One region of the Aciduricibacillus chroicocephali genome, then DNA from elsewhere that is predicted to be linked to it. Evidence: riboswitches for the same ligand, from Rfam matches in the RefSeq annotation. Region 1 holds a riboswitch; each other region holds the start of a gene.
The links. A riboswitch is a leader RNA that binds a small molecule or an ion and turns the genes downstream of it on or off. The one in region 1 is predicted to bind S-adenosylmethionine.
Positions count from the first base shown of each region.

Region 1 (10,004 bases):
TTCCCTCGGTGGAACAATCGGAACAGGACTCTTCCTTGCAAGTGGCGGCGCGATCCATACTGCCGGTCCCGGTGGAGCAATCGTCTCCTATCTCGTAATCGGGATCATGGTCTATTTCTTAATGACGAGTCTTGCGGAAATGGGCGCTTACATGCCTGTTGCCGGAAGCTTCAGCACATATGCCACCAAGTTTGTCGACCCTTCATTCGGGTTTGCCCTTGGCTGGAACTATTGGTATAACTGGGCAATTACGATTGCTGCAGAATTATCAGCCGTTACAATGATCATGAAATTCTGGTTCCCTCACACCCCCTCCATTATTTGGAGTGCTCTATTTCTCGTGATCATGTTCTTATTGAACTATTTGTCAGTAAGAGGATTCGGGGAAGCTGAATATTGGTTCGCCTTGATTAAAGTAATTACCGTAATCATCTTCCTCATCTTCGGAGCATTGATGATCTTCGGAATTCTCGGCGGCGAGACGATCGGCGTCAAGAACTTTACAATCGGAGATGCACCGTTCCATGGCGGATTCATGGCGATGCTCGGAATCTTCATGGCAGCCGGTTTCTCATTCCAAGGTACAGAGTTGCTTGGTGTTGCAGCTGGTGAAACAGAAGATCCTGGCAAATCCATTCCAAAAGCTGTAAAGACTGTGTTCTGGCGCATTCTGTTATTCTATGTACTTGCGATTCTTGCCATCGGCTTGATCATCCCTTATACAAACGGGAACCTTGCTAGTGACGATGTAACAGTAAGTCCGTTCACAATTGTCTTCCAAAAAGCAGGAATTGCCTTCGCTGCTTCTGTCATGAATGCAGTCATCCTGACAGCTGTCCTATCTGCAGGGAATTCCGGAATGTATGCTTCAACACGCATGCTCTGGAATCTAGCCCGTGAAGGAAAGGCACCTGCATTTCTTGGTAAACTCGATAAACGTGGCGTACCTGTCAACGCCCTGATCATAACATCCTTGGTCGGAACACTTGCCTTCCTTGCTTCACTGTTTGGTGATGGTACCGTTTATGTTTGGCTCCTGAATGCATCAGGAATGTCCGGATTCATCGCGTGGCTTGGCATCGCAATCTGCCACTACCGATTCCGTCGGGCTTTCGCTGCTCAAGGTAAGAGCCTGGATGTTCTGCCATACAAGGCAAAGCTGTTCCCGTTCGGTCCACTATTCGCGTTTGCGGTTTGTGCTTTTGTCGTACTCGGACAGAACTATTCAGCCTTTATGGGTGACCATGTCGACTGGTATGGTGTCATCGTTTCCTATATCGGGATTCCGCTATTCTTAGCATTATGGCTTGGCTACAAATTTACGAAGAAGACAAAAATGCTTCATTTGAAAGACTGTGATTTGTCCAATTAATTACAAAAGCACGCCCTGAGTGGCGTGCTTTTTATTTTCTGCTCAAAGTGCCTTTATATCCATCATCTACCAAACTGTCATCCTTGTTCTCCCATCATTTTCTTCTGTTATATATTCGACTTTTTCTATACTATTTTTCAATGCATTTTCATATATATCTTTCAATAAAACAAAATCTTTGGCATAGATTTCTATGTAGGCGCCATCAGCAACAAGGATAATGATTTCGCAAGCACTTTCCAGAAAGTCATGATAAGTCTCAATTTCCAACATATCAGCTTCACTTGGAAAAGCCTTCATGTCTAAAAAATAAATAGTATAGGAGTCTCCATGTTTAATTGAGTGGTTCACTTCTTCTCCATTAATTGTATCTTCCAGCGGGAACAAAGACTGATCATTTTCACCATAAGATTCATCACGGTCTATCTTCCAGCAATATGCTGAGAAGTTCATAGGCTCAAGCAACTTTCTGATTGAAACACCATCACTCTCTGACAAGCTAACATTTACTCCACGCAGCAATTTTTATCCCTCCTTTTGCATGCAAGTAACTGGAACTTCCCACTCGCCCTGCTCACTCAAAAAATGCGTACCCAACCCAAATACTCGGATCAGACACGCATTTATTTCTAAACAAAGTTTATCAGAAACTTATCCCCAAATCTCTTTCGCAATATCTACAACATATTTCAACTTCGCCCACTGTTCCTCTTCAGTCAAAATGTTTCCGTGGTGAGTGGAAGCGAAACCGCATTGCGGGCTGATGCACAATTGTTTCAATGGCACGTATTGTGTCGCTTCTTCCACACGGGCTTTGATGTTTTCTTTATCTTCCAATTTGCCGTGCTTTGAAGTGAATACGCCGAGGACGACACGAGGACCGCCATTTGGAATGTGTTCCAGCGGAGTGAAATCACCGGAGCGGTCATCATCGTACTCAAGGAAGAACCCGTCCACTTTTTCCTTAGCGAACAAAGTTGGCGCGATTTTCGCGTAGCTGCCTTCGAACGCCCAGTTGGAGCGGTAGTTACCACGGCAGAGATGTGTTGTAATCGTGAGATCTTCCGGCTTGCCTTCAAGTACACCGTTCGCAACGCGCAATGCCAATTGAATAAGCTGTTCACGAGTATAGGCACTGTCATTGAAGGGAATTTCCGGTGCGTTCAGGCCAGCGATATATACGTCATCAAGCTGCAAATAGCGGCAGCCCGCATCATAAAAAGCCTTGATTGCATCGCGGTACGTCTTGATGATATCCTCTGCGTATTCTTCAATATCCGGATAAATATCTTTGTTGCGAATGCCCGCGTTGAACAACTGGTTCGGGCTTGGAATGGTCTGTTTGGCAACAGCACGGTCCCCAACGATTTCCTTGAACTCAACAAATTCCTTAATATGCGGATGATCTGCGTTGAATGAGATTCTTCCATTTACTCGAATATCGTAGCGTTCCGTTTCTTCTCCTTTGAATTTGAAGCCATGTTCAGGCACATAGCCTTCTACGCCGTTCAAATGCTCAAGGAAATCTGTATGCCAGAATCTGCGGCGGAATTCACCATCTGTAACGGCCTGCAGTCCGACTTCAATTTGCTTATCAACAATCTTCTTAATTTCTTCTGTTTCTATCAGATACAATTCCTCGGAAGTAATGCTGCCTTCCTGGAAATCCTTTCTTGCCTTATGGATTCGCTCCGGACGAAGCAAGCTCCCTACATGATCTGCTCTGAATGGCGCTTTCGCTGCTGTGTTTGTCATTGAAGTACTCCCCCTCGTCTTATCTGATAACTCTCTTAATGCGAACCAGCAAGGTTTAAAACAGCCCCCTCTTCTTAGTTAGAAGAGGGGGCGAATGTGATTAACGCATGACCAGCTCTTCTTATCTTCCGCATGATTTTCTGGAATTGGCACAGTACTTGAACAAGTCCGCTGCCGAGGCTTCAAAGGGCCAGTCCCTCCACCTCTCTGGATAAGAATATTTAGAATTATCAATTTAAAATAACTATAGCTTCCTAAAGGTAAGTTGTCAACTAAAAATAACACTGTTTCAAATAGTCTATATTTAATATAACCGGAGGCCTTGTCCCTTTTGACGTTTCAGTCAACCGACAAGCCCAATTAGAAGATAAACAGCCGTTCCCCAAATGAAAAGAGCGGAGCATTTATTGAAAATAGTCATCAAATTCCCTGATCTTTCGAGCCGCTTCATTGAGTTGCCCGCCAATGTCAATGCGAAGAACCAGACCCATGATACGGCGATGCACGTAATTGTGAAGAGGATTTGATCTGTACCGGCGTATTTCAATGCGCTCGTACCAATCACACCAACTATATCGATGATGGCGTGAGGATTCAGCAAGGATACAGACAGGGCGAAGACGATCTGTTTGTTAATTGGCAGCGCCTTCCCCACTGTTGAAGTAGAAGGACTGGATCGCCAAATTGAATAACCCATATACATTAAAAATAGTATGCCTGCGCTCATCAACCCAAGACGCAGCCACTCGAACTGCAAAACGATTACCGATAACCCGAACACAGCGACAAGGATGAGGAATGTGTCACAAATGGCGGCTGTAATCGTTGCAGGAAATGCACTCAGCAGCTTTGGCTGTGTAGCTCCTTGTGTAAATACAAAAACATTTTGGACGCCAAGCGGCAATATGAGTCCAAATGCGAGAATGACTCCATGTATCATTGCTTCCATTTTGTCATCTCCTTTCCCACTATTACTTTATATGTTTTTTCTCTCAATGAAAATAAGTCTCCGCAAAAATGGCTGCTTTCCTGCTCTATTACTTAAAACTGTTTAACACAAAAACACTTTGGAACCCCCAATGTCCAAAGTGTTTTTGTATACTCATATGTTTACTTACAACTCGCACATACAGCAGCATCCCCTACAAGAAAAAACAAGCAGCCCCAAATAAGAGCCGCTCGCCATATACAAGATATCTATCCAAACATCGTAAACAGACCGAAACCAGCCAAAATGCTGCCCCCGAGCAATTCACTATATCTTCCAAAGAACCCGCGTACTTTTCTGCCGATCAAAAGACCGAGCCACGTTAGCAAAATACTCATAACTCCAAAGGCCGCGATGACAAATAAGGTCTTTGATTGCGATAGTCCAAGACTTAATCCTGCCGAGAAGCTGTCGATGCTCACTGTGAAAGCAAACAGCAGCAAGCCAAAACCGGCCGGCTGGAACAGCATCTCTTCCTGTTCGCGAAATGCTGAGAAGAACATTTGAGCACCAATGCCAAGCAAAAGCAAACCTCCAAGTAACTCCGCCCATTCGCCGAACCTGCCTGAGATAACCTGTCCAAGCAGAATCCCTATGTATGGCATGGCCATATGAAATAAACCGATTACGAAACCGATAATTGCAATTCGTTTCAGACGCAGCTTCTGCATGCCAAGTCCAAGGCTTACACTGAAAGCGTCCATGCCAAGTGCCCCGGCAAGTAGAAGCAATGAAACCATTTCCCTCAAATCATTAGAATCCATCCGACACACTCTCCCCTGACCATATATGCTTGTTCATTCTATGCCTGTCCGTCAGAGGTTATGAGCATGAAAAAAAGCCCTCCCAATGACGGAAGGACTTCAACTCTCAAAGTCGATTACTATAGGATCATATGCTTTTCAGCAGCTTTTGCAAGCCGGTTCATAATCGCTTCACCAATACCTGAACGAGAGAAAGCTTCGCAAATTAGAAGATCGGCATCTTTTTCAGTATAATGGCGCAGTGCTGCATAAAGGTTAGCCGCAATTTCATTGGGCTCTGTGCCAAGCACTTTGACATGAGGAAGATCCAAATGATCCGCAGTCGATTTGCTCGCGAGCACAGCAACACGTTTGCCTTCTGATTCTACTTTTCGCACAAACTCCTTAATTTTAGAAGCATCGCCTTGGACAAGTATAAGCGGAAGAACAGGAGCATAATGACGATACTTCATTCCAGGTGCTTTCGGCTTGTCCGATTCAGGGATTCCGTTCGTTGATGCAAGTTTCTCCCCGATCGCCTCTTCAATCATTTCCTGCGTAATGCCGCCAGGTCTAAGCACAACAGGCAGCTTACCAGTACAATCAATGACAGTTGATTCCACACCAATTCCAGTCGCTCCACCATCGACAATGCAGGCAATTTTGCCATCAAGATCTTCAGCGACATGAAAGGCTGTCGTCGGACTTGGCTTGCCTGATGTATTCGCGCTCGGTGCCGCAATTGGACAACCACTCTCCCGGATCAGGGCGAGCGCGAGCGGATGGTCAGGAATTCGGATGCCGACTGTCGCAAGCCCTGCTGTTACGTTATCGGCAAGGCCACCTCTATGCGGAAGAACATATGTGATTGGCCCAGGTGAAAAGCGGTCCATCAGCTTCTCTGCATAATCAGGAATTTCCTGTACGAGTTCCCGACAATGTTCCACAGATGCAACATGGACAATAAGAGGATTATCCTGAGGTCGGCCTTTCGCAGCAAATATTCCACTCACTGCCACTTCATTCGCCGCATCCGCTCCAAGCCCATAAACCGTCTCAGTCGGGAATGCAACAAGTTCCCCTTTCGCCAACAGGGCAGCTGCTTTTTTTATTTTTTCTTCATCTATATGAATATCCGTTATCTTTAAATGTTCTGTTTTCATCATATCCGCTACCTCTTTTCCTTCTTACATTTTAGCGGATTGACTTTGTTTGTGCAAAAAAGCATCCAGCTCTAAATCCAATTCCCAACTTATTCACATTATCCACAGAAAAACAGCTAAAAACAAAACTGCCCATGCATTTTATACACAGGCAGTTTTTTAAGAACGCTGATTTTATCGGATATTATTTTATCAAAAAGTAATTATACACATTTTGTCGAATTTTTACACAACTTATTCACATGGCTATGTGGATACTGTGCATAGTTTTCTGAATTCAATCTTATTCATGAAAACTGTCCACTTAGCAAACTTGATAAATCCACCAATTGCCAATCTTTTCACCTGTTTGTCCAGAGCTTGCTGGGGATTCTTGTGGACTGAATTGCAAAGCTTCCAACAAGATATCCAGTGCCGGCTGATGACTGTGGACATGTACTTGCCTCGTTTGCTGCTCTCTTGCCAGAAGAAGAATCGCTTCAAGAATGTATGGCAATCTTGCAGCTTCTTCTCTTTCAATGAATAGTTGCTTGAGCCATCGGTCTTCGAAGCTCTGCTTTTCCAGAACAAAGCAGCCGATAATCTTGCCCGGAATTCTAATAACATATCCTTCGTTCGCAAGCGTACGTACATCAATTGACCGGTTCTTCGTTACAAAAGATTGCAGCTCTTCAAAAATCGCCTCATTGGCTTGGATCAATTCCACGATTTCCACCTCTTCTATAAGTTTGTCATTTGCTAGATTGTATGCGGCAATCTATCTGTTCATGACAAACCGAGCCATTCCAATAGGAAAAACTTCACTTTAACTTCCTGTTTCGGTTGTTTCGGCAGGCCGTCTTCAGAAGCAGTTGTCGTACCGAATGAGAAGTCTAGGAAGCAGAGCGGCGGGAAGAGAACACACCACCAGTTGGCACCTTCGCCTTTGCCAAGTGTAATGAGTACTGCCTCATATTCACCTGCAGGATATACATAGTTTCCGTACATTTTAACCGGGAACTGAATGTTCTTTCCATACTCTACCTTGACCGTCTGACTGCTCTTCTCTTCTGCTAGTACTTCGGCTGCCATTTGCTGAATTGTATCTGTTTTAGAAGCAATCAGCTTGCGTGCTTCTTCAATGTCATCAATATCTTCAACCCATACTGCGATCTCTTCACTAATGCGATCGCGGACTTTACGCTTTAATCTCTGGTCTGCATCATTGTCACTGTTAGCGAGAATGCGCAAACGAATTGCTTCATCCGGGATGACCTGATAATCTTCTGCATTTGCTTTATCTGTATTTATAAGAGAAAGTACGTTCACGATTATAAAATAAATAACAATAATTGCGATTGAGTAAGTAATTAGTTTTTTCATTTGCCAGTACCCCCTGAACCTTTGTAAGAGTCAGTATGGGCACGCTGGCAAAATATTAAACTCACAAATTAAAAAATCTATTAATCTTTCTTTTGCATTGTTACGATTCGGTCTTTGCCATTGATGTCTTTTAAGGTCTGTATGTGAGCCTCTGGGAATTTGTTTCGGATAATCGTCGGCACCGTTTCTCCCTGATCATGGCCGATTTCGAACACGATACCACCTTCTGGATTCAAGACTGCGCTTGATTGCTGCACAATTGCTTCATACGCAGCAAGCCCATCGTTCTCTGCAAACAAAGCCATCTCCGGGTCGTATTCAGTTACTGTCCGTGAGAGATTTGGTTTTTCATTATAGGGAATGTACGGCGGGTTCGAAACGATGAGATCGACTTTTTCACCCGCTTCTATTAACGGCTCCAGGAAACTTCCGTGCATGAATCTCACATCCGCTCCAAGTTCAGCAGCATTTTCCCTGGCTACATGAAGTGCTTTTTCGGACAAATCAATAGCCATTACCTCGGCTCCAGGCAGTTCAAGCGCCAATGTAATGCCGATAATGCCGCTCCCTGTCCCGACATCGACAATGCGGAAAAAATCGTTATTCATTGTCTTCGCTATCCGTATGGCTTCTGCAACAACTTCTTCTGTCTCAGGTCTTGGAATAAGCACGTCGCGGTTCACTTTTAACATGCGACCATAGAATTCCTCCATGCCGATCAGATGCTGGACTGGAACTCCGGTCTGAGCATGGTTTTCCACATCATTGTGAAAGTGAGCGAGCTTTTCCTCATCAACCGTTTCACGCATTTTCATGAAAAAATCATTGCGTGAAAGACCTAAATGATGCTGCAGAAGAATTTCTGCAACACGTGGTTCCGCTCCGTTCTTTTCCAAAAAAAGAGAAGCCCGTTTCAGGACTTCATACAATTTTGTTTCCATTCTTATTCTCCGATCTGGGACAGGCGCTTCGTCTGGTCTTCCATGACGAGTGCGTCGACGATTTCATCCAGCTTGCCTTCAAGAATCTGGTCAAGCTTCTGAATTGTCAAGCCGATGCGGTGATCCGTCACGCGGTTCTGAGGGAAGTTGTACGTACGGATACGCTCAGAACGATCCCCTGTACCGACAGCCGATTTACGAGCATCATCATACTCAGCTTGCGCCTCTTGCTGGAACTTATCATAGATACGGGCGCGAAGAACTTTCATCGCCTTTTCCTTGTTCTTGATCTGAGACTTCTCGTCCTGGCATGATACAACAATGCCAGTCGGAACGTGTGTCAAACGGACTGCAGACATCGTCGTGTTAACACTCTGTCCACCCGGGCCGCTTGATGCAAATGTATCAACTCGGATATCTTTTTCATGAATGTCGACTTCGACTTCTTCCGCTTCCGGCATAACGACAACTGTCGCTGTTGATGTATGAATGCGGCCGCCTGATTCTGTTTCCGGCACACGCTGTACGCGATGCGCTCCGTTTTCGAACTTCAGACGTGAGTATGCACCTTTTCCGTTCACGATGAAAATGATTTCCTTATATCCACCGACACCTGTCGTATTCGCATCAATAACTTCCGTCTTCCAGCCATTTGCCTCGGCATAACGGGAATACATGCGGTAAAGGTCTCCTGCGAACAATGCCGCCTCGTCTCCGCCAGCCGCTCCACGTACTTCCATAATAACGTTCTTCTCATCGTTCGGATCCTTGGGCAAGAGGAGAATTTTCATCTCATCTTCAAGTGCTTCCTTACGCTGTTCAAGCTCATCGATCTCCGCTTTGGCGAGCTCGATCATTTCAGAATCCGACTCTTCTTCAAGCATCTCTTTCGCATCTTTCAGTCCAGTCGTCACATCTTTATATTCGCGATATGCTACTACGACATCCTCCAGGCCAGACTGCTCCTTGGAGTATTCACGCAACTTGTTCGTATCACTGATGATCTCAGGATCACTCAGCATTTCATTCAATTTATCATAACGGTCTTCCAATGATTGCAATTGATCAAGCACAATTGTCCACCTCTCTCATTAACAGTCCTATTATAGTATACCCGCTGTACAAGGGTCAAAGTAATGTTTGAATAGCACTTTCTCTTTTAAAAAATTAAGGCATGCAGAATCGCTTTGAACTGCATGCCTTGCTTTCGCTGTCTGTTTATTAAAAATGAAGCCTGTTATTAAGAATGGTTCGTTTTTGTTTCGTGTATAGCGAGCCTGTTCAACAATTTACGACTCGATTCATTCACTCCCAATACAGTAACCTCATTCTCTTTTTCCTTATACTTCATAATCACTTTATCGACTGCGCCTACTCCGGAATCATCCCAAATATGCGCTTCTGTGAAGTCGATAATGATTTCTTTATTAGTCAGATCCATATCAAATGCATCAACGAATGATTCGACTGAAGCGAAGAACAATTGACCTTTTATTTTATAGATAATCTTGCTGTTCTGCAGTTGTTCGGTAACTTTGATTTTTGAGATTTTCGCAACAAATGTAATCGCGCTGAGGATGACTCCGGCAATGACTCCTTTGGACAGATCATGTGTCATTAGGACAATAACGACTGTAACAACCATAACCACCGCATCAGACTTAGGAGCTTTCTTCAAAT
Region 1 is NZ_CP129113.1:2,178,582-2,188,585, forward strand. Features, by position in the region: gene QR721_RS11310 (amino acid permease) at 1-1,372, shown strand, start outside; gene QR721_RS11315 (DUF2691 family protein) at 1,439-1,894, opposite strand; gene QR721_RS11320 (5-methyltetrahydropteroyltriglutamate--homocysteine S-methyltransferase) at 2,024-3,127, opposite strand; SAM riboswitch class I at 3,246-3,345, opposite strand; gene QR721_RS11325 (LysE/ArgO family amino acid transporter) at 3,471-4,076, opposite strand; gene QR721_RS11330 (manganese efflux pump MntP) at 4,325-4,879, opposite strand; gene QR721_RS11335 (L-threonylcarbamoyladenylate synthase) at 4,999-6,024, opposite strand; gene QR721_RS11340 (hypothetical protein) at 6,326-6,727, opposite strand; gene spoIIR (stage II sporulation protein R) at 6,787-7,383, opposite strand; gene prmC (peptide chain release factor N(5)-glutamine methyltransferase) at 7,464-8,324, opposite strand; gene prfA (peptide chain release factor 1) at 8,327-9,397, opposite strand; gene QR721_RS11360 (SulP family inorganic anion transporter) at 9,565-10,004, opposite strand, start outside.

Region 2 (10,872 bases), 400 kb from region 1:
CGAGGAACGAGCTGCCTTTCAGCTTATCCCATGTGAAATCAGGGTCTGCTTCTTTCGATACGAGGAACGTTCCGTCGGTTCGTGTAAGCTGTGCAAAGTTGATAACTTTATCTTTTGGTTTTTGCTCATGCACATAGATAGATGTCTCAGATCCGACAAGGGCGATATCAACACTTGCGGATAGCAAAGCTGTCATTGTCTTATCGCCACCCCAAGTCGTCTGCAGATCGACATCAAGTCCCGCATCTTTGAAGAAACCTTTTTCCAGTGCGACATACTCCGGCGCATAAAAGACAGAGCGTGTTACTTCGCCAAGTTTAATCTTCTCGACTTTTTGGCCATCGGAATCTTTTTTATCATCACTTCCGGGCCCGCATGCGGCGAGCATTGTGAAGGTGAGGAATAGTAAGAGAATCCCGGTTATTCGCAGTTTCTTCATGCTAACCATCCTTTCTCCTTGGATTGTACAGGAGCATTTTATGCACAGGCAGTTTCGTGTGTGAATGCCTAGTAAGCGGATCGGGCATAAAAAAGCCCCATACCTTCTCAGAGTTGAGAGGGTATGGGGCTTGCAATTATATTAGGGAATTAGCCTTTATAAGCAGGACCTGCTTGTTTGATTTCATCACTTGCTTCAAATTTCTTGAAGTTTTCATGGAATTTGTTTGCAAGTGCCTTGGCAGCAGAATCATAGGCATCTTTATCAGCCCATGTGTTTTTCGGAACGAGCACTTCATCAGGTACACCAGGTACTTGAAGAGGAATGTTCAAACCAAAAATCTCATCTGTTGCTGTTTCGACATTGTTCAATTCGCCTTCCAAGGCAGCGTGGATCATTGCACGTGTGTAAGAAAGTTTCATACGTGATCCTTCGCCGTATGATCCACCAGTCCATCCAGTGTTCACAAGGTATACGCGTGCATTGTGCTCATCAATCTTCTTACCGAGCATTTCAGCGTATTTTGCAGGTGCAAGCGGCAAGAATGGCGCGCCGAAGCAAGCAGAGAAAGTTGCCTGCGGTTCTGTTACACCACGCTCTGTACCAGCAAGCTTAGAAGTGTATCCGCTAAGGAAATGGTACATAGCCTGCTCTTTAGTAAGTCTGCTGATTGGAGGCAAAGTACCTGAAGCATCAGCAGTAAGGAAGATAATTGCGTTCGGATGACCGGCAACACTTGGCAACACGATATTATCAATATTATCGATATCATAGGCAGCACGAGTGTTTTCTGTCAAAGAAGTATCATCATAATCCGGAAGGCGTGTTTCTGAATCAAGAATTACATTTTCAAGTACCGAACCGAAGCGGATTGCATTGAAAATTTGCGGTTCTTTTTCTTCTGACAAATTAATTGTCTTAGCATAGCAGCCGCCTTCGATGTTGAAGACACCATTTGGCCCCCAACCGTGTTCATCATCACCGATCAAACGACGGTACGGATCCGCTGACAAAGTCGTTTTCCCTGTTCCGGAAAGACCGAAGAATAGGGCAACGTCGCCTTCCTGGCCAACGTTTGCAGAGCAGTGCATGGATAGAACATCTTGTTGTGGAAGCATGTAGTTCATAACTGAGAAGATGGATTTCTTCATTTCACCGGCATATTCAGTTCCCCCGATGAGAACAATGCGCTTTGTGAAGTTTACGATAATGAACGTTTCGGATTTGGTTCCGTCTTCTTCAGGGTTCGCTTTGAAAGTCGGAGCAGAAACGATTGTGAAGCCAGCTTCATGGGAAGCAAGTTCTTCAGCAGTCGGACGGATGAAGAGCTGGCTTGCGAAAAGGTTATGCCACGCATATTCATTGAACACCTGAATAGGAAGGCGGTAGTTCTTATCAGCCCCAGCAAAACCTTTGAAAAGGAAAATTTCATTTTTTTGCTTAAGGTAATCTATTACTTTATTATATAGTTTGTCAAAAGAGGCGCTATCGATCGGCTGATTCACGTCGCCCCAGTCAACAGTATTTTCTGTAATATCGTCTTTAACGATGAACTTATCTTTAGGAGAACGCCCAGTATATTTTCCCGTTTTGGCACATACTGCACCTGTTTCACTCAGTTCAGCTTCACCGCGTTCGAGAATTTTTTCAACGAGACGTGGTACTGATAAATTACTGTTTAAGCCTTCATGGCCTTTCAATTCATTAAGCAATGCGGATGATTCAACCTTGTTCATCTATACAAACCTGCCTTTGTGGGGGATTTGGGAATGCCGGTTCTCTTGTGAATCGGGCATCTTATACATTATCTGCATAATAGTATAACACATTTCAAATAATAGTCCATACTAATCCCTAAACTGTTATGAAACAGAAGACAATTTTTTTGGCAAGTCGGCAAAATTTTGCAACAGTTGTAGCGAATTCGCGTAAGAATATTTGGAATCTACTGAATTAACTGTGCATGGTTTGACAAATCCTTATTGTTAAGCTAGGATATTAAATACGGAACTCTTATTCAGAGCAGGTGGAGGGACAGACCCGAAGAAGCCCAGCAACCTCACAATATGTGAAAGGTGCCAACTGAAAGCAAGGACAATCTCCTTGAACAATAAGAGCGAAAGGACGCCCTTTCTCTCATTGTTGGAGAAATGGCTTTTTTTATACATATAAAAGCACCTGCATTTAATGAAGGATGTTTTCTCATACTGTATATATAAGGATGGCCATGGATTCCGTAAAATATTTTATTCATGGAAGGAATGGATTAAATGGTACACAATCGTCGCTTGTTTACATCCGAATCTGTTACAGAAGGACATCCGGATAAAATCTGTGATCAGATTTCGGATGCAATTTTAGATGAAATTCTTAAGAAAGACCCGAACGGTCGTGTTGCATGTGAGACGGTTGTAACTACTGGAATGGTTCTTGTTTCCGGTGAGATTACAACTGAAACATATGTCGATATCCCGGCAATCGTTCGCCGCACAGTGAAGGAAATTGGCTATACAAGGGCTAAGTATGGCTTTGATGCTGATACATGCGCTGTTCTGACGGCAATTGATGAACAATCTCCTGATATTGCGGAAGGTGTCAATACGGCATTGGAAGCGCGTAAGGGAGAAATGTCTGACGCGGAGATTTCTGCAATTGGAGCAGGGGACCAGGGTCTTATGTTTGGCTATGCATGCAACGAAACTGATGAGTTGATGCCTTTGCCAATTTCACTTGCTCACCGTCTTGCCAAACGTCTTGCTAATGTACGCAAGGAAGGAATTGTATCTTACTTGCGCCCGGATGGGAAGACGCAGGTTACAGTAGAATATGATGAAAACGATAAACCGGTACGTGTCGATACGATTGTCATTTCAACTCAGCATCACCAGGACATTGAACTGGCCCAGATTGAAAAGGACATGAAGGAACATGTCGTTAAAGAAGTCGTACCGGCAGAATTGCTTGATGATGAGACAAAGTATTTCATCAATCCGACTGGCCGCTTCGTAATTGGCGGACCACAGGGAGATGCTGGTCTTACAGGTCGTAAAATTATCGTTGACACATATGGAGGCTATGCGCGTCATGGCGGCGGTGCCTTCAGTGGAAAAGATGCGACAAAAGTTGACCGCTCAGCTGCTTACGCGGCACGTTACGTCGCAAAGAATATTGTTGCTGCCAAGCTTGCGGATTCATGTGAAGTACAGCTTGCCTACGCAATTGGTGTCGCTGAACCGGTTTCCATCTCAGTGAATACTTTCGGAACTGGAAAAGTCGAAGAAGAAAGGCTCGTCCGCGCAATTCGCAAATTGTTTGATCTACGTCCAGCAGGTATTATCCGCATGCTTGACTTGCAGAAACCGATCTTCAAGCAGACAGCTGCATATGGTCACTTTGGCCGTACTGATACGACTTTCACATGGGAAAGAACAGATAAGACTGAAGAATTGTGTGCGCTTGTGCAACAGAAGGAATCCTGCCAATAAGGCGGGATTTTTCTTTTGATGTCCCCCTGCAATCAGGTGATATCCTGCGAATATTATAAATGAAGAGATAAGCGCTCGCTGTTCTCTTCGTCTGTTTTTTGCTATACTCTTAAAGTATGATTCAGGATGAGAGAGAGGATTATATATATGTGTGGATTTATTGGCATGATTCGCAATGAGGCGAAGCAGCCGGATGATGCGGCAAAGCTGTCTTTTAAAGCGCAAAATAACATCATAGCCCACCGTGGCCCGGATGATGAAGGTTATTTCCATGATGAATATGTTTCTTTTGGTTTTAGACGTTTAAGTATTATTGACATTGAATGCGGAAGTCAACCGCTCAGCTATGACAATGATAGAATTCGTCTTGTTTTCAATGGGGAAGTATACAACTACGTTGAGCTTCGTGAAGAGTTGCTAGCGGATGGTTATGAATTCGCAACGGAGTCGGATACTGAAGTCATTGCAGCAATGTTCACGAAATACCGTGAGCAGGCTTTCAAGCGTCTACGCGGCATGTTCTCAGTATTGATCTGGGATAAAGAAGAGAAGACGATGTATGGCGTACGTGATCCGTTTGGCATTAAACCGCTTTTCTACCGTGAAACTGAAGAGGGAATTGTGTTCGGTTCTGAAAAGAAAAGTATTACGATGATGCTTGAAAATGAAAAGGTAGATACAGAAGCGCTTCAGCAATATTTGAGCTTCCAGTTCGTACCTGAACCGCTAACAATGACAGAGGGAATTAAGAAAGTTGAACCTGGTCATTATTTTGTGAAGAAGCCTGGTGAAGCACTCCATTTTGAACGTTATTTCCATGCGACTTTCCATCCAGTTCTAACTGATAAAGACAGATGGATCAAGCGTATTCAGGATACATTGTATGATTCAGTTAATGTTCATATGCGTTCAGATGTGCCTGTCGGTTCTTTCCTATCCGGTGGTATTGACTCTACAATCATCGTAGCAATGGCTAAGAAATTTAATCCGAACATCAAAACATTCTCGGTTGGTTTTGAACGTGAAGGTTTCTCAGAAGTTGATGTTGCCAAAGAAACAGCGGACAAGCTCGAAGTTGAAAATATTTCTTACATCATTACACCGGAAGAATATGTTGAAAAGCTTCCGAAAATCATGTGGCATATGGATGATCCGCTTGCAGATCCAGCATGTGTGCCTCTATACTTTGTAGCAAGAGAAGCTCGAAAGCATGTGACAGTAGCCCTTTCTGGTGAAGGGTCGGATGAACTGTTTGGCGGTTATAACATATACCGTGAACCAGGTTCATTGAAATGGATTAACTCTGTTCCAAACGCTGGTCGTAAAATGCTTGCTCGTCTTGCTGCAGCGATGCCAGAAGGAATGCGTGGCAAGAGCTTCCTTGAGCGTGGGACAACACCACTTAGAGAACGCTATATTGGTAATGCGAAGATGTTTGAGAATGTTGAGAAGGAACAATTCCTTAAAACATTTAATCCGAACATTGACTATCAGCAGGTCACTGGCAAGTTATATGATGAAGTCACTGACTATCCGCTTGTGAACCAGATGCAATATGTCGATATCCATACTTGGATGCGCGGTGATATTTTGCTAAAGGCTGACAAGATGACAATGGCAAATTCATTGGAATTGCGTGTACCTTTCCTTGATATCGAAGTGTTCAAGACAGCGAATGAAATTCCAGTTGATTTGAAGATTGCCAATGGAACTACAAAGCAAATCTTGCGTGAAGCTGCACGCGGCATTATTCCTGACCATGTGCTAGACCGTAAGAAGCTTGGTTTCCCGGTACCGACACGTCATTGGTTGAAGAAAGAGCTTAATGGCTGGGCGAAACAGCTCATTCAGGAAAGTGAAACAGATTATTTGCTGGATAAATCTTATGTAGCGAATCTTCTTGAAGCACATTGCCAGGACAAAGGGGACTACAGCCGTAAAATTTGGACAGTACTTATGTTCATGCTATGGCATCAAATTTTCATCGAAAAGAAATATGATTTTAATGAACTTGCTAAGTCCGAGAATTCCAAAAAGCCGGTCTTTGCATAATAAAAAACAGGCGATCACCAATCCTTAACGGATTGTGATCGCCTGTTTTCCCATTTGCTCCCATGCTTCCTTAAATGATTGCATAGGTGCTTTTGTCTCTCTTGCTAGAGGATCATTAAAATAAATGTATTTTTCATCATAGCCGGTAATGAGAACGGAATGTTCACGTCTTGTAATCTTGACGGGGCCATCTTCCGTATGCCAAGTGACAAAGGCTTTTTTTGGCAACTTCTTATACGTTGCGTTTATAATTACCCAAACCGGTCGTTTTTCGTTTAATTGCTGGATAATCTCAGTGAATTCACTTCCTGTAAAATCACGGACACGCTGAGGGTCAACGTATGTTTCTGCCAACTCTGCAATTGGTCCATGATATACACCAAGCCCAGGATTTTCAAAGGAAGTCATGTCGCCGACAAAGCCGTTATTCGGATTGCCGAAATGAATCTTCCCATTTGTAATTTCATGGTTGCGCGGGTTTTTGCGTACTTGATCAGCCAATGTCATTTTATCGGCATCAATATTATTATATTGCAGCAGCATTGCCAAGCTGGCAACTTCACATCCGCGTGGCAATTCCGGCAGCTGTTTGACAAGTGGTGCCTTAAGATGCACCGAATCTTGGATACGATTTTCTGAAGTCATGAATGGTTCTGCCTCTGCAGTCAATTCAGCTTTCTTTGTCAGTTCTCTCAAAGCTGAGCGAATGAAGTCATCATTATTTTGCACATTGATGGCTAGTAAGCCCAAGGTTGCAAGTGTGAACAAGGCTCCATAAAAATAGAAAGAATTCCTAACCCATTTGCGGGAGGCCTTAGCGCCAAAGCACATGAAGGCTATTGCCGCTGTGCAGGTCAGGAAGAACATAATTAATAGCAATGCGACTCACTCCAGTGCATAAAAATTGCCGCGACACTGCTTGGGCTTTACAGTTTAAATAAGGTCGGGCTTATTCTTTGTCAATTGGTTTGCTATAATCCGTAAACTCAGTGCATAGTTCCGGCATTTCCTTATATGTGCGTCCATTATTTACATAATTCTTTGTCAGTTGCTTCATATAAGCATGGTCTTCCTCTGTCAGCTCTCTTACAGGTTTTGCAGGACGCCCGAGAGCAAGCGTATTTGGAGGGATCTTTTTGCCGGGCGCAACAAGGCTGCCTGCACCGATAAAGGCGTTTTCTCCAATCTCTGCACCATCGAGAATGACAGAACCCATCCCAATTAAAGCGTTCTTGCGAATTGTACAAGCATGCAGTGTAACCTGATGGCCGACTGTCACATCATCTTCAATTATGACAGGCATGCCTTTACTCTGATGGATAAGGGAAAGGTCCTGGATGTTGACCCTTTTGCCAATTCGAGTCGGAGCAACATCGCCTCGAATAACAGTTTTGAACCAGATGCTCGATTCTTCGCCGATGACGACATCGCCAATAATTACAGCATCATGCGCAACAAATACAGATTCATCAATAATCGGAACATTGTCTTTGAAGCGGTGGATCATTTGTATCCTCCCCTTATAGTTGGTGATAATAATAGTATATCAATAATTGGTTAACTTTGGAATGGAGGGTCGTCCCATGAAAAACGGTATTCCTAGAAGGCCGGCAACGCTCATGTACGCCGTATACAAGCACATTATGCCAAGGGTTAGAACCCATCTCGAACGATGGAAAAGAGAGGCTGCCTTGATACAGAACAAAGAACTGCGTGAGCAAGCTCTTTCAAGTATCGAGTCAAAAGCATTCCATTGTTACGGTGGTGCTGTCTATGCGTTCCTTGCCGGAAATCTGCTGGAAGATGCGGTCGAGTTCATTGTCGCATATCAGACGATTAGCGATTATCTGGATAACCTCTGTGACAGAAGTACCTCTCTCGACCCTGCAGACTTCGCAATGCTTCATAATTCAATGAGAGAAGCCCTAGATCCGGACAGCGAGCTTTCGGATTGGTACAGCTTGCGTAATGACAGTGAAGATCATTACTTGAAAATGCTTGTAAAAACGTGTCGTCGTATTATTAAAAAAACAGCACCAGATGAAGCAGTACAAAAACAAATACTTCGTTTAAACGAGCTATATTGTGCACTTCAGGTCCACAAACATGTCAATCCTGATGAACGTTTAGAACGGCTTCTGTCCTGGTATGAAGCAGAAAGTTCAGATGAGTTACAGTACTGGCAGGAGTTTGCGGCTGCGAGCGGCTCGACACTTGGAATCTTCTGCTTGATTTCATATGCCTTGTCCTGGAAAGGCCGACTACCGTTTGCTAAGAGAGTGGCCGATGTATATTTCCCGCATATTCAATGTCTGCACATCATGCTCGACTATTATATCGATGAGCATGAAGATGAGCAGGAAGGGGATCTTAACTTCTGTTCATTTTATATGAATAAAGATGAACTTGGCAGGCGTATTGACTCTATGATACAGAACAGTCTCGATCAGACTGCATTAATGCCAGACGCTCAATTTCATGCAATGGTAATTCAAGGGCTGACAGGTCTGTATCTTTCTGACCCTAAAACTAGACGTCAAAACCCATTCTTGAAAAAAAGATGGCTTAAGATGGCAGGGCCTGGTTCCTATTTCTTTTATTATAATTCAAAAATTTATTGTGATTTGGTGCAGAAAGTGCGGTAGATCTTATTTTTTGCAAATGGCTACGATAAAAGGCGGATTATTCTGCTGATTGATAAAGCCATATTTCAAGACTTCGAAATATTTTTGATCTAAATGTATTACATGTTTTAGGACGGCTTCTTTTTCTTCCTCACCTCCGGGATGGCCCGGATAGATGACAAGGATTGCCATACCGCCTTGTTTCAGGCTTAGCAGAATGGAATCAAGTGCAATAATTGTCGATGAGGCTTTCGTAATGACTGTTTTGTCACCACCCGGTAAATATCCGAGATTGAAAATAGCTCCACCGATTGTATCGTATTGGCCGGATGCCAAGTAATCGTTTAAATTTTCATGGGAATCACATATGAGTTTAACATTCGTCCGTCCGTTCTTATTCAACAGGGCCTTTGTATTGGAAATGGCCTCTTCCTGGATGTCGAATGCTAGTACCTTGCCATTATCGCCTGTAATTTTACTCAGGAAAAGCGTGTCGTGACCGTTGCCACAAGTCGCATCAATGACTGTGTCTCCTGAAGAGACGCTCTGTTCAAGTAAATGATGCGAATAGTTGATAATACCTTTTAACATGCTGTAGGCAACTCCTTCAATAGATCATTTTGTAACCAGTGTACCACGGATTTTGTAAACTGGGTACACAGTCTATTTCTTTTGACCTATTTAAAGCTTGCCGAACCGCATTCTGACTACGTTCGTATTCTTGACAAACGGGCTTCAGTTAATTATTATGCATCTTATATGGAAGTCGTGCCGAACGCTTTTACGAAGCCGGGCCGAGATGGCTTGGACGGAGCACTTGTTATATAATAATGAAGTGACAGGAATGTACGGCGAGCCGTTCATTTAAAAATGGACGGCTCTTTTCATTTGACTAGAAATATAAGGAGGAAGACACTTGAGTTTTAACCATTTGGAAATCGAGAAGAAATGGCAAAAATACTGGCTCGATCATAAAACATTTAAAGCAGATACATATTCCGATAAAGAGAAAGTTTATGCATTGGACATGTTTCCTTATCCATCAGGAGCAGGTCTCCATGTAGGACATCCTGAAGGCTATACGGCCACTGATATTATTTCCCGTATGAAAAGAGCGCAAGGCTATGAAGTACTACATCCAATGGGGTGGGATGCTTTTGGTCTGCCTGCAGAGCAATATGCTCTTGATACTGGCAACAGCCCGGCTGAGTTCACTCTAAAAAACATTGCGACGTTTAAGAGACAGATTCAGGAACTCGGATTCTCTTATGATTGGGACAGGGAAATCAATACAACGGATCCAGACTATTATAAATGGACACAGTGGATTTTCACTAAGCTCTATGAGAAAGGTCTAGCCTATATCGATGAAGTCGCTGTTAACTGGTGTCCGGCTCTTGGTACTGTTCTTGCCAATGAGGAAGTAATCGATGGGTTAAGTGAAAGAGGCGGCCATCCAGTAGTTAGAAAGCCGATGAAACAATGGATGCTCAAGATTACAGCATATGCGGATCGCTTGCTTGAGGATCTGAACGATGTTGATTGGCCAGAAAGCATCAAAGAGATGCAGCGCAACTGGATCGGCCGTTCGGAAGGGGCTGAAGTTGAGTTTGCGATTGACGGACATGATGATTCTTTCGAAGTATTCACGACACGTCCGGATACATTGTTTGGAGTTTCTTATACTGCTTTGGCACCTGAACATCCACTCGTTTCGAAAATTGTTTCAGCGGAGCAAAAAGAAGCGGTTGAACAGTATATAGATGAAGTCCAGCGCAAGACGGATTTGGAACGTACAGATCTCGCAAAAGATAAAACTGGTGTATTCACTGGTGCTTATGCGATCAACCCTGTGAATAATGAAAGAGTCCCGATCTGGGTTGCTGACTATGTACTTATTTCATACGGCAGTGGAGCGGTTATGGCAGTTCCAGGACATGATGAGCGTGATTATGAATTTGCAAGCAAATATGACTTGCCGATCAAGGAAGTTGTAAAAGGCGGAAATCTTTCAGAGGCTGTTTACACAGGTGACGGAGAACATGTAAACTCTGACTTCTTGGATGGCATGATGAAAGATGAAGCGATTAAAACGATGATCAACTGGCTTGAAGAGAACGGGAAAGGTAAAGGGAAAGTGACATACCGTCTCCGAGACTGGCTGTTCTCACGTCAGCGCTATTGGGGTGAGCCGATTCCAATCATCCATTGGGAAGACGGCACAATGACAGCTGTCCCTGATGAAGAACTTCCGCTTCAATTGCCAGTAATG
Region 2 is NZ_CP129113.1:1,776,799-1,787,670, reverse strand. Features, by position in the region: gene QR721_RS09360 (ABC transporter substrate-binding protein) at 1-439, opposite strand, end outside; gene pckA (phosphoenolpyruvate carboxykinase (ATP)) at 589-2,175, opposite strand; SAM riboswitch class I at 2,450-2,556, shown strand; gene metK (methionine adenosyltransferase) at 2,710-3,924, shown strand; gene asnB (asparagine synthase (glutamine-hydrolyzing)) at 4,072-5,976, shown strand; gene QR721_RS09340 (C39 family peptidase) at 6,001-6,855, opposite strand; gene QR721_RS09335 (gamma carbonic anhydrase) at 6,926-7,483, opposite strand; gene QR721_RS09330 (tetraprenyl-beta-curcumene synthase family protein) at 7,560-8,621, shown strand; gene mnmM (tRNA 5-(aminomethyl)-2-thiouridylate-methyltransferase MnmM) at 8,625-9,191, opposite strand; gene leuS (leucine--tRNA ligase) at 9,517-10,872, shown strand, end outside.
Region 2: another riboswitch for S-adenosylmethionine. It lies ahead of metK (methionine adenosyltransferase); the one in region 1 lies ahead of QR721_RS11320 (5-methyltetrahydropteroyltriglutamate--homocysteine S-methyltransferase).

Region 3 (10,872 bases), 940 kb from region 1:
TCACTTCAGGCATTGCCGCCCCGGCTTATGCCGGAATACCGGTTACACATCGTGAGCTCAGTTCCAGTTTTGCAATTGTAACAGGACATTCGCGTGAAGGCAGGGAAGAGGCTATTAAATGGGAAAGCCTCGCAAAAGGGATTGATACACTTGCAATTTATATGGGGGTCGGGAATCTCCCGTATATTTCCGAACAGCTTATCCGTCATGGTAAAAATCCAGAAACACCTGTAGCGCTTGTACATTGGGGCACAACACGCAATCAGGAAACTGTTGTTGGAACACTTGATAATATTGTAGAAATTGCTGCATTAAAGAAAGTGAAAAATCCAAGCATGATTGTTGTTGGAGAGGTTGTTAAGCTTCGCGAAGAGCTTCAATGGTTTGAAGAACAAATTGCCGAGAATGAAGCAATGATCTGAATGCAAGGAGGGAAGCGAAGATGGAAGCAGTACTATATATAGGTCATGGAACTAGGGTCCCCCAGGGGGTCGCAGAGGCGCTTGATTTTATAGATAGAGGCAAGGAAGGTGTCGAAGCGCCAATCCAGGAATCTTGTTTTTTGGAACTTGTCGAGCCAGATATTCTGGAAGGAATCAAACGATGTGTTGACCGGGGGGCAACGTGTATCTCGGTTGTTCCAATCTTATTGTTGACGGCAATGCACGCCAAAAAGGATATTCCTGATGAATTGAAGAAGGCTCAAAATCTTTATCCTCATATTGAATTCAAATATGGTCGTCCATTCGGTATCCATAAAAAAATTACGAATGCACTTTTAGACAGGGTTAAGGAGAAAGGCGAACCCGGCTATGAGGATATGGTTCTTCTAGTTGGAAGAGGCAGCAGTGACCCTGAAGTGAAACGGGATCTAACTAGTATTGCTGAGGATTTGCAAAGCTTGCACCCTTTTAAGGAAGTTGCAATCAGTTTCATGTATGGTGCCAAGCCAAAGCTGCGGGAAGCACTTCTGACAGCTCAAGAGAGCGGTGCGAAGAGAGTGTTCATCGTCCCTTATCTATTGTTCAGTGGCCTTGTCATGTATGAAATTGAGGAAGAGCTTGAAAAACTTCCAGACTCCGAGCAAGAGTTCATCCTTTGTGAAAGTCTTGGCTATCATCCAAGCATTGCAGAGGTTCTTCAGGAACGGGCAAATGAATTGCTTGATTCCAAGACGGCTTTTGAAATGGTTTAAGGTACATTATGGATACTTATCCCATAACACTGCATATCTCTGGAAAGACCGCCGTTGTAATAGGAGGCGGTTCTGTAGCCCGGCGCAAAATTCAGCGTCTTCTCAAATCAGGAGCCGTTGTGAAGGTTGTCAGCCCGGATGTTTGCCGGGAGGTATACGAACTTCATGAACAAGGTCAGTTGGAGTGGCAGCAAAAACTCTTTGAGCCGGCTGATTTGGATGGTGCCTTCATAATCATGGCGGCTTCCGGTAACTCTGAGGTAAACGAGCTTGTCGCTTCAGCTGCAGCTCCCCACCAGCTTGTCAATATTGCTGATGATCCGCATGCTGGTAATTTCCATGTGCCAGCATCACTAAATCGAGGGAAATTATCCATTTCCGTAGCTACAGAAGGGGCGAGTCCCATTCTTGCTCGTAAAGTACGTGATGAAATAGCTGATCATTTTGGTCATGAATTCACTGAATACATGGAATTTCTTGAAACAGTTAGAAAAAAAACTGTCCACGAACTTTCGCTATCTTCCGATTTAAAAAAATATGTATTGGAACAAGCAGCGAGCAACGAGTGTCGAAATTCGGAAGTCGCCCGCCAATCACTTCTCTTTTATCTCCATCTCCTTTCACTTGTTGAGAGTTCTGCACATTCTGTATAAAACATATACATAGCGTGTAAATTCGGGATATAAACAATCTATTGAATTTTTTAAAAAATTTACAAAAAGGTATTGCGTAAATATAAGAAAACAGATATGATATATTAAATTTCATATTTAGTTGAAAGATTCAATTTTCTTATCGAGAGAGGTGGAGGGACTGGCCCTTTGAAGCCTCGGCAACCGTCTGCATTATGCAGTCAAGGTGCCAATTCCAACAAGTTGATAACTTGGGAGATGAGAGGAGTCCTTGATTATACATATTAAAGGTCGCCTTTTTTCCCGAAGGTGGCTCTTTTTTTGCAGGATTTCCTCCTTCAAAGAATAGTGAGAGGGGTTGGAGAGAATGACATTACGGACAGAAACAGAACTGGTACAGATCGGCAACAGAAGAGAAGAACCGCTCCGTTCTATTAATACGCCAATCTACTTCTCGACCGCGTATAGACATGAACATACGAAGGACGACACTGCGGCTACTGGATACGATTATATTCGTACAGGTAACCCGACACGTGATGTGCTTGAAGATGCAATTGCAAGATTAGAGAATGGGGATAGAGGCTACGCTTGCAGTTCAGGAATGGCAGCTATGCAATTAGTTTTCTCATTATTTGAAAAAGGCGCACATTTTGTCGCTTCTCGTGATTTGTATGGAGGCTCATATCGTCTGTTTGAACTTTATGAGAAAAACTATGGATTTAGCTTTGATTACTGGGCCAATGATGATTACGGTGAGCTGGAAAGCCTGATCAAGAATGATACAAAGGCACTTTTCATTGAAACACCTACAAACCCACTCATGAGTACTGTCGACATCAGTGAAGTCGTTAAAGTAGCTAAAAAACATGGAATTTTGACAATAGTTGACAATACATTATATACACCACTTCTGCAAAAGCCGTTGGAAGAAGGTGCAGATATCGTCATTCATAGCGCTACAAAGTATCTCGCAGGACATAACGACGTTCTTGCCGGACTTGTTGCAGCAAAGGGTGAGGAATTGTGCGAAGAGCTGTTCCACCTCCATAACGCAATCGGAGGCGTTTTAGCGCCATTTGATTGTTGGAGCACCATTCGAGGCATGAAAACACTTGCACTTAGAATGAGGCAACATGAAAGCAACGCAAAGCAAATCAAGGAATTCTTAGAGTCCCATCCGCAAGTACAGAAGGTTTTCTATCCAGGAAAGGGAGGCATGCTCAGCTTTGAAGTCAAACAGGAAGAACAAGTGGTGCCATTCTTGCGTGCTATCAGACTGTTTACTTTTGCTGAAAGTCTCGGCGGTGTCGAAAGTCTGATTACATATCCGGTAACTCAGACTCATATGGATATACCTCGTGAAACAAGAGAAGCTTACGGTCTTTCAAATACATTGCTCCGTGTCTCTGTCGGCATTGAAGATGCCCGTGATCTAATTGATGATCTTGACCAGGCATTGAACAAAGTCGGAGCCAAGGAAGTGCAAAACAATTGAAACTGCTGGAGGCAATGAAAGAACGAATCCTTATTGGCGATGGAGCGATGGGAACGCTGCTCTATTCTTATGGCGTCGATCGCTGCTTCGAGGAATTGTGCTTGACGCATCCGGATCAGGTTTTGAATGTACATCGCGCCTATATTGAAGCTGGGGCCGATGTGATCCAGACGAATACGTACGGGGCGAACTATATTAAGCTAGCCAGATATGGTCTCGAGGACAAAGTAAAGCAGATCAATGAAGCAGCTGTCCAACTTGCTAGGAAGGCAGCTGGTGATGAGGCATTTGTCGTTGGAACAATTGGTGGAATTCACGGTACACAGTCTTTGCTCGGTTCTAAAGAAGAGATTAAAAGAAGTTTCCGCGAGCAACTTTATTGTCTGCTTATGGAGAAGGTCGATGGCATTCTTCTTGAAACTTATTATGATCTTGATGAACTGATCATGGTACTCGATATCGCAAGAGAGATAACAGATATTCCGATTATAGCTAATGTATCCATGCATGAAGCCGGAACTTTGGAAAATGGCATGCCACTTGCAAAAGCATTACAAGAACTGGAGAAACATGGAGCGGATGTTGTAGGAATCAATTGCCGTCTTGGCCCATATCATATGGTTCGTTCACTGGAAGAAGTTCCGTTGCTTGATCATGCTTTTCTTGCAGCATATCCGAACGCTAGTCTTCCAGCCTATAGCGAGGGTAAGTTGGAATATGTTAATCATCCTGACTATTTCCGAAAATGTGCTCAGGACTTCAGGGATGAAGGTGTTCGGCTGATTGGCGGATGCTGTGGTACAACGCCTGAACATATTAGAGCTCTTGCTGAAGGAGTGCGTGGTGTTACACCACTTGCTGAGAAGCAGGTTGAGGAGAAACCGCACCCGGTTGCAATAAGGGAAAAACGAAGCAAGAAGGAAAAACCGCTTCATGAAATTGCGAAGAAACGCCATTCTGTAATTGTAGAACTGGATGCACCTAAACACTTGCATACAGAGGAATTTCTGGATGGGGTAAGAGCTTTGAAGGCGTCTGGAGTCGATGCGGTCACACTTGCTGACAACTCTCTTGCCAGTCCTCGTATATGCAATGCTGCAATGGCGACCTTGGTAAGACAGGAATGTGATATGAGACCACTCGTCCATCTCACTTGCAGGGACCGTAATCTGATTGGATTGCAATCTCATTTGATGGGACTGCACACACTCGGAATGCATGACATTTTGGCAATAACTGGCGATCCGACGAAAATAGGTGATTTCCCAGGTGCTACTTCCGTGTTCGACGTCACTTCATTTGAACTGATCAAGCTGATCAAACAGTTCAACGAAGGAACTTCCTTCTCGGGCAAGTCGCTAAAAAAATCGACGAATTTCTCAGTAGCTGCTGCATTTAACCCAAATGTCAAAAATATGGAGCAGGCAGTAAAAAGACTTGAACGTAAGATCAGTTTTGGAGCTGACTATTTCCTGACGCAGCCTGTCTATAGCAAGGAAACAATCATAGAACTTGCTAACGCAACGAAACATATTGAAGCTCCAATCTATATAGGCATCATGCCACTTACCTCATCAAGAAACGCTGAGTTCCTTCATAACGAAGTGCCAGGCATCAAGCTGACTGATGATGTAAGAGATAGAATGGCGTCAGCTCGCGGAGACAAAGATAAATCAATAGAAATTGGCATTGATATTTCCAAGGATCTTTTGGATACCGCACTGGAATATTTTAAAGGAATTTACCTTATCACGCCTTTCATGCGCTATGACGTTAGTGTCAAACTTGTTGAATATATAAACAGCAGACTAAACAATGACTTGAAGGGGGTGCATGCCGGCGATATTCAGCATACATGATCAACTTCAGTAAAATAGATGCCCATCAGCATTTTGAACATAGCATTCTCAAAAAAATAGAAATCAGGGAGGAAAATAATATGTCTAAAGTTATCAGCTCAAGCTTGGGTTACCCGAGAATCGGTGAAATGAGAGAGTGGAAGAGAGCTCTTGAGAATTATTGGAACGGGGAAAGCACACAGGAAGAACTTATTGCAAAGACAGATGAAATCCGTCTAAACAACTTGAAGAAACAAAAGGAATTCGGCCTCGATCTAATTCCTGTTGGCGAATTCTCTCTATATGATCATGTGCTTGATACGTCAGCTACATTCGGTATTGTTCCAGAACGCTACAACTACAAAGGCGGAAAAGTGGACGTTGATACATACTTCGCTATGGCTCGTGGTGTGAAAGATGCAGTTGCATCTGAAATGACAAAGTGGTTCAACACGAACTACCATTACATGGTTCCTGAGCTTGATCATGCTAAGCCTGAACTTGTTGAAAACCGTGCACTTGCTTACTACAAAGAAGCTAAAGAAAAGCTTGGCATTGACGGAAAGCCGGTTATCCTTGGCCCAATCACATACTTGAAACTTTCTAAAGGTTATGAGCCGGAGCAGTTTGCTTCTCTTCTAAACCAGTTCGTACCACTATATGTACAGATTCTTAAAGAACTCGCTGAAGCTGGCGCTACTTGGGTTCAGATTGATGAGCCAATCTTCTCTACAAATGCTTCTAGCGAAGTAATTGAATATGCTAAAGAGGTATACGGAACGTTCAGCAAGGAAGTCCCTGGAATTAAGATTATCTTCCAGACATACTTCGAGCGCTTGTTCAACTACAAAGAAATCACTGAACTTCCGGTTGCGGCGATTGGTATTGACTTCGTTCACGGAAAAGAATCTCTTGCGCAGCTTAAAGAAAATGGCTTCCCGAAAGATAAAGTACTTGCTGCCGGTGTAATTGATGGACGTAATGTATGGCGTGCAGATCTTGATGCGAAATTCGACCTTGTCGAAGCAATTAAGGAACATGTTTCTGAAGACCGTTTGATCATCCAGCCATCATGTTCTGTACTTCATGTACCAGTTTCTAAAAAACCTGAAGAAAAGCTTGATTCTGTTATCCTTGGAGGCCTTTCATTCGCTGATGAAAAACTTCAGGAAATCGTTTCTCTTACAAAAGCTGCAAACGAAGGCAGAGAAGCTGCAAAAGCAGCATTCGAAGATAGCAAAAAAGCTCTTGAAGCTGTAAATGCAAGCCATCGTTCTAATGAAGATGTTAAGAAGAGCACAGCTAACCTTACAGCAGCAGATGCAGAGCGTGCACAACCATTCGCAGAGCGCATCAAAGCACAGGATGAGCGTTTCAACTTGCCGCTTCTTCCTACAACAACGATTGGAAGCTTGCCTCAGACGGCTGTTGTTAAGCAGACTCGTACTAAGTGGCGCAAAGGTGAAATTTCTGACGCACAGTACGAAACATTCGTTAAAGACAACATCAAGAAGTGGGTTGAAATCCAGGAAGAGCTTGATATCGATGTTCTTGTACATGGTGAGTTCGAGCGTAATGACATGGTTGAGTACTTCGGTGAGAAGCTTAAAGGCTTTGGTGTTACACAATACGGCTGGGTTCAGTCTTACGGTTCCCGTTGTGTTAAGCCACCACTAATCTTCGGAGATGTTTATTGGGAAGAGCCAATCACAGTTAAGGAAAGTGTTTATGCACAGTCACTTACGAGCCGCCCAATGAAAGGTATGCTTACTGGTCCTTGCACAATCCTAAACTGGTCATTCGTACATGATAATGCTTCTGAAGCAACAGTCATGAACCAGATCGGTTTGGCAATTCGCAAAGAGATCGAAGCACTTGAAGAAGCGGGAATCAAAATTATCCAGGTTGATGAACCAGCACTTCGTGAAGGTCTTCCACTAGACAAGACTAAGTGGGAAGAGTACCTTGATGCTGCGGCTTACGCGTTCCGCTTGTCTACTGCAACTGTTCAAGCTGACACGCAGATTCATACGCATATGTGCTACTCGAACTTCAAAGATATCTTCGATGCAATCGATGCGCTTGATGCTGATGTAATTTCTATTGAAACTTCACGCAGCCATGGTGAACTCGTTCAGACATTCGAAGATAACACATACACAAAAGAAATCGGTCTTGGTGTTTATGATATCCACAGCCCACGCGTTCCAAGTGTCGGAGAAGTGAAGCACAACATCACACGCGCTTTGAACACAATTTCACCTAAGCAGTTCTGGGTTAACCCTGACTGTGGTCTAAAAACTCGTAAAGAAAAAGAAACAATCGATGCATTGAAAGTAATGGTTCAAGCAGCGAAAGAAGCTCGCGAAGAAGTACTTCAGGAACAGAAATAATAAAAAACCCCCTCGACACGAGGGGGTTTTTTATATTTATGATAGCCAGCTTTTGATTTTTTTTAAGAGTGATTGCTGCTTCGGTGCATTGTTTGTTTCAAGAGCAGGCTCTTTTTCCTGTAAGAAAATATTCTCACGATCAATCGCTTTATCAAGAGTCAGGACAGCACCGATGTCCGTATTCTTTTCTTCGTTTGTTATCGAAGTGAATGGAATATTATTTTTCTTGGCAGCAGCCTTAATATCTTTGAAGTACTGGTGTGCTATTTCTCCATTCAACAGCAATGAGGCATCTGGATGAGCATTCATCTCACGTTCCAATTCAACCAGCCCTTTGCCCTTCATAACTTGTCCAGTCGTAAGTGCAAGCAATATTCGCTCACGCAAGGTGCCGAGGAAGCGATCGCGTTCACCTTGTTTAGGTAATTTCGTTCCATAAATCCCTTCTTTGATATAGTCTTCTGTGCTTTTTCCACTCATCAGTTCCTGCTCCTTTATAATCCGAATTCTCATAATGATCTACTTATATTGTACAATTTTTATTAGCTGTTTTGTAACAAAAGAGATGTCATAGAATTAAATATTTAGAAAAATCCCAACTATACATATTGACTGTTTAATCAAAAAGCTGTATGATTAACGGAACATAGCGAACAACACTACGCGCCTTTATCGTTAAGGGCTGGGAGTGTTGTTTTATCAATCCATTTTAAATTTTTCTAAAAATTTAAAATAAAGAAAGGAGTGCTTACGTATGACCGATCAATGGATCTATCTGGATAACAGATTCGTCAAAAAGGAAGATGCTGTTGTCTCTGTATTCGATCATGGTTTCCTTTACGGAGACGGTGTGTTTGAAGGCATTCGAGTCTATAGCGGAAACATCTTCCGTCTTGACGAGCATTTGGATCGCTTGTATGCATCTGCACATTCCATCATGCTGAATATCCCCTATACTAAGGAGGAGTTTACGCAGATTATTATCGACACCGTTAAGAAAAATAAACTCTACAGCGCGTATATCCGCGTAGTTGTTTCGAGGGGAGCCGGCAACCTCGGACTCGATCCCCGGAATTGCCCGGCACCAAGCGTTATCGTGATTGCGGAAGCACTTTCCATATACGCTGAATCTCTATATGAAAATGGACTAAAAATGGCATCTGTAGCTACAAGAAGAAACCGGGCAGACATTTTAAGCCCGCAGGTCAAGTCACTAAACTATCTGAACAATATTATCGTGAAGCTTGAATCAATCCAGGCTGGGGCAGATGAAGCTTTAATGATGAACTCGGAAGGTTATGTGACGGAAGGTTCTGCAGATAACATTTTTGTTGTCAAAAATGGCAAGATTAAGACACCGCCTGTCTATCTTGGAGCATTGGAAGGTATCACACGCAATGTAATCATTGACCTTGCTAAAGAAAATGGTTATGTCTTGGAAGAGACACCATTTACACGTCATGATGTATATATTGCTGATGAAGTTTTTCTAACTGGTACAGCGGCGGAAGTTATTGCCGTAGTCAATGTAGACCAGCGTGTAATTGGTTCAGGCAAGCCTGGCCCAGTCACAAACAGTCTGCTTAAAGTTTTCAGACAAGTCGTTGAAACCGACGGGGTTAAATGCTATACAGAAAGCGAAATTGCAAAATTAGTCAGATAATTTCGTTTTAATGGATGTCAATATGCGACAAATTATGTATAATGAAAATACAGCGGATTACAATTTATAATCATTATACCCGCTTGGCGATTTTTTATACCGCATAAACCTTTTTATTTTTCATAGGAATTAGTGAAAGTATGAATTAATAATTCTGAAAACATGAATTATTGCAATCATATCTGACTCTTCGAAATAAAGAGTTATTACTATATGAATAATCTTAAAATGATGACGGGAAACGATTTGAAACAAAGACAGGAACAGAGAGTCGGAGATTGCTGAGATTCCGGCGCTGTCTGTTACAAGTCCATCCTCCCTGAGTGCCGGTCTGAAAGGATACGTCCGAATAAGCCTGGCCAGGTGCCTTCGCACCTGTTACCAAAACGAACCCGGTTTATTTATTACCGGTTCATAAGACAGTTACTGCAAGGTTACTGAAAACTTGGGTGGTACCGTGGAACGAGTAAACTCTTTTCGCCCCAAAAATTCCGAATATATTTGAAAGCGCGAGAATTTAGGGGGAGAAGAGGTTTTTTATTTTATTAGCAGAAGCCGAAAGAAATTTAGTTGTGGCTTGCACTATAGAGGCTGACCTACAACAAGGAGGAAGTGAGTGGGAATGGAAATGAAGCGGGAATTGAACGAAGCGAATCAACCTAAGAATGGTGCCGATCTCTTTGTCTGGTCATTGGTTGATGCGGGTGTAGACACGCTCTTCGGATATCCTGGCGGTGCTGTACTACCGATTTATGACGCCTTGTACAGAAATCAGGCTCCATTCAAACATATCCTTTCAAGACATGAGCAGGGCTCCATCCATGCTGCTGAAGGGTATGCGCGTACAACAGGAAAGCCTGGAGTTGTCCTGGCTACGTCCGGACCGGGGGCAACAAACCTGATCACTGGTATTGCAGATGCGATCATGGATTCAATTCCGCTCGTAATCTTCACCGGGCAGGTTGCCCACCAGGTAATTGGAACAGACGCCTTCCAGGAATCGGACATCATGGGGATCACAACACCGATTACTAAATACAATTATCAAGTAGAGAAACTTTCAGATTTGCCTCGTGTAATCAAGGAAGCTTTCTACATTGCTACAACAGGACGTCCAGGTCCGGTATTAATTGATATACCGAAGAATATTTCCGAAGAAATCTCCGGGAAAGAATTCGACAGTGATTTCTATTTACCGGGATATCAGCCAACGACTAAGCCAAATCCTTTGCAAATTGTCAAATTGGCCGATGCACTTTCAAAGTCTAAGAGACCAATTGTTCTTACCGGTGCAGGAATTCAATTTGCGGGAGCATCAGAAGAGCTTCGTCAATTCGTTCGGAAATACAATTTGCCTGTGACGAGCACATTACATGGTCTAGGAGTATTCCCTGGAACAGATGAACAGTTCCTTGGCATGGCCGGAATGCATGGCACATATACTGCCAATATGGCTCATTATGAGTGTGATTTGCTTATTAATATCGGAGCAAGATTCGATGACAGATTAACAGGCAAGCTCGAACACTTTGCGCCAAACGCTAGAATTGCTCACATCGACATCGATCCTGCTGAAATTGGCAAGGTTATACCGACTGAGATTCCAGTCGTGGCTGATGCCAAAGAAGCGCTTAACGCTCTGATTGGCAGCAA
Region 3 is NZ_CP129113.1:389,396-400,267, forward strand. Features, by position in the region: gene cobA (uroporphyrinogen-III C-methyltransferase) at 1-422, shown strand, start outside; gene QR721_RS02085 (sirohydrochlorin chelatase) at 443-1,195, shown strand; gene QR721_RS02090 (precorrin-2 dehydrogenase/sirohydrochlorin ferrochelatase family protein) at 1,204-1,848, shown strand; SAM riboswitch class I at 1,985-2,092, shown strand; gene QR721_RS02095 (aminotransferase class I/II-fold pyridoxal phosphate-dependent enzyme) at 2,195-3,325, shown strand; gene QR721_RS02100 (bifunctional homocysteine S-methyltransferase/methylenetetrahydrofolate reductase) at 3,322-5,184, shown strand; gene metE (5-methyltetrahydropteroyltriglutamate--homocysteine S-methyltransferase) at 5,265-7,556, shown strand; gene QR721_RS02110 (YueI family protein) at 7,593-8,036, opposite strand; gene ilvE (branched-chain-amino-acid transaminase) at 8,311-9,219, shown strand; gene ilvB (biosynthetic-type acetolactate synthase large subunit) at 9,842-10,872, shown strand, end outside.
Region 3: another riboswitch for S-adenosylmethionine. It lies ahead of QR721_RS02095 (aminotransferase class I/II-fold pyridoxal phosphate-dependent enzyme); the one in region 1 lies ahead of QR721_RS11320 (5-methyltetrahydropteroyltriglutamate--homocysteine S-methyltransferase).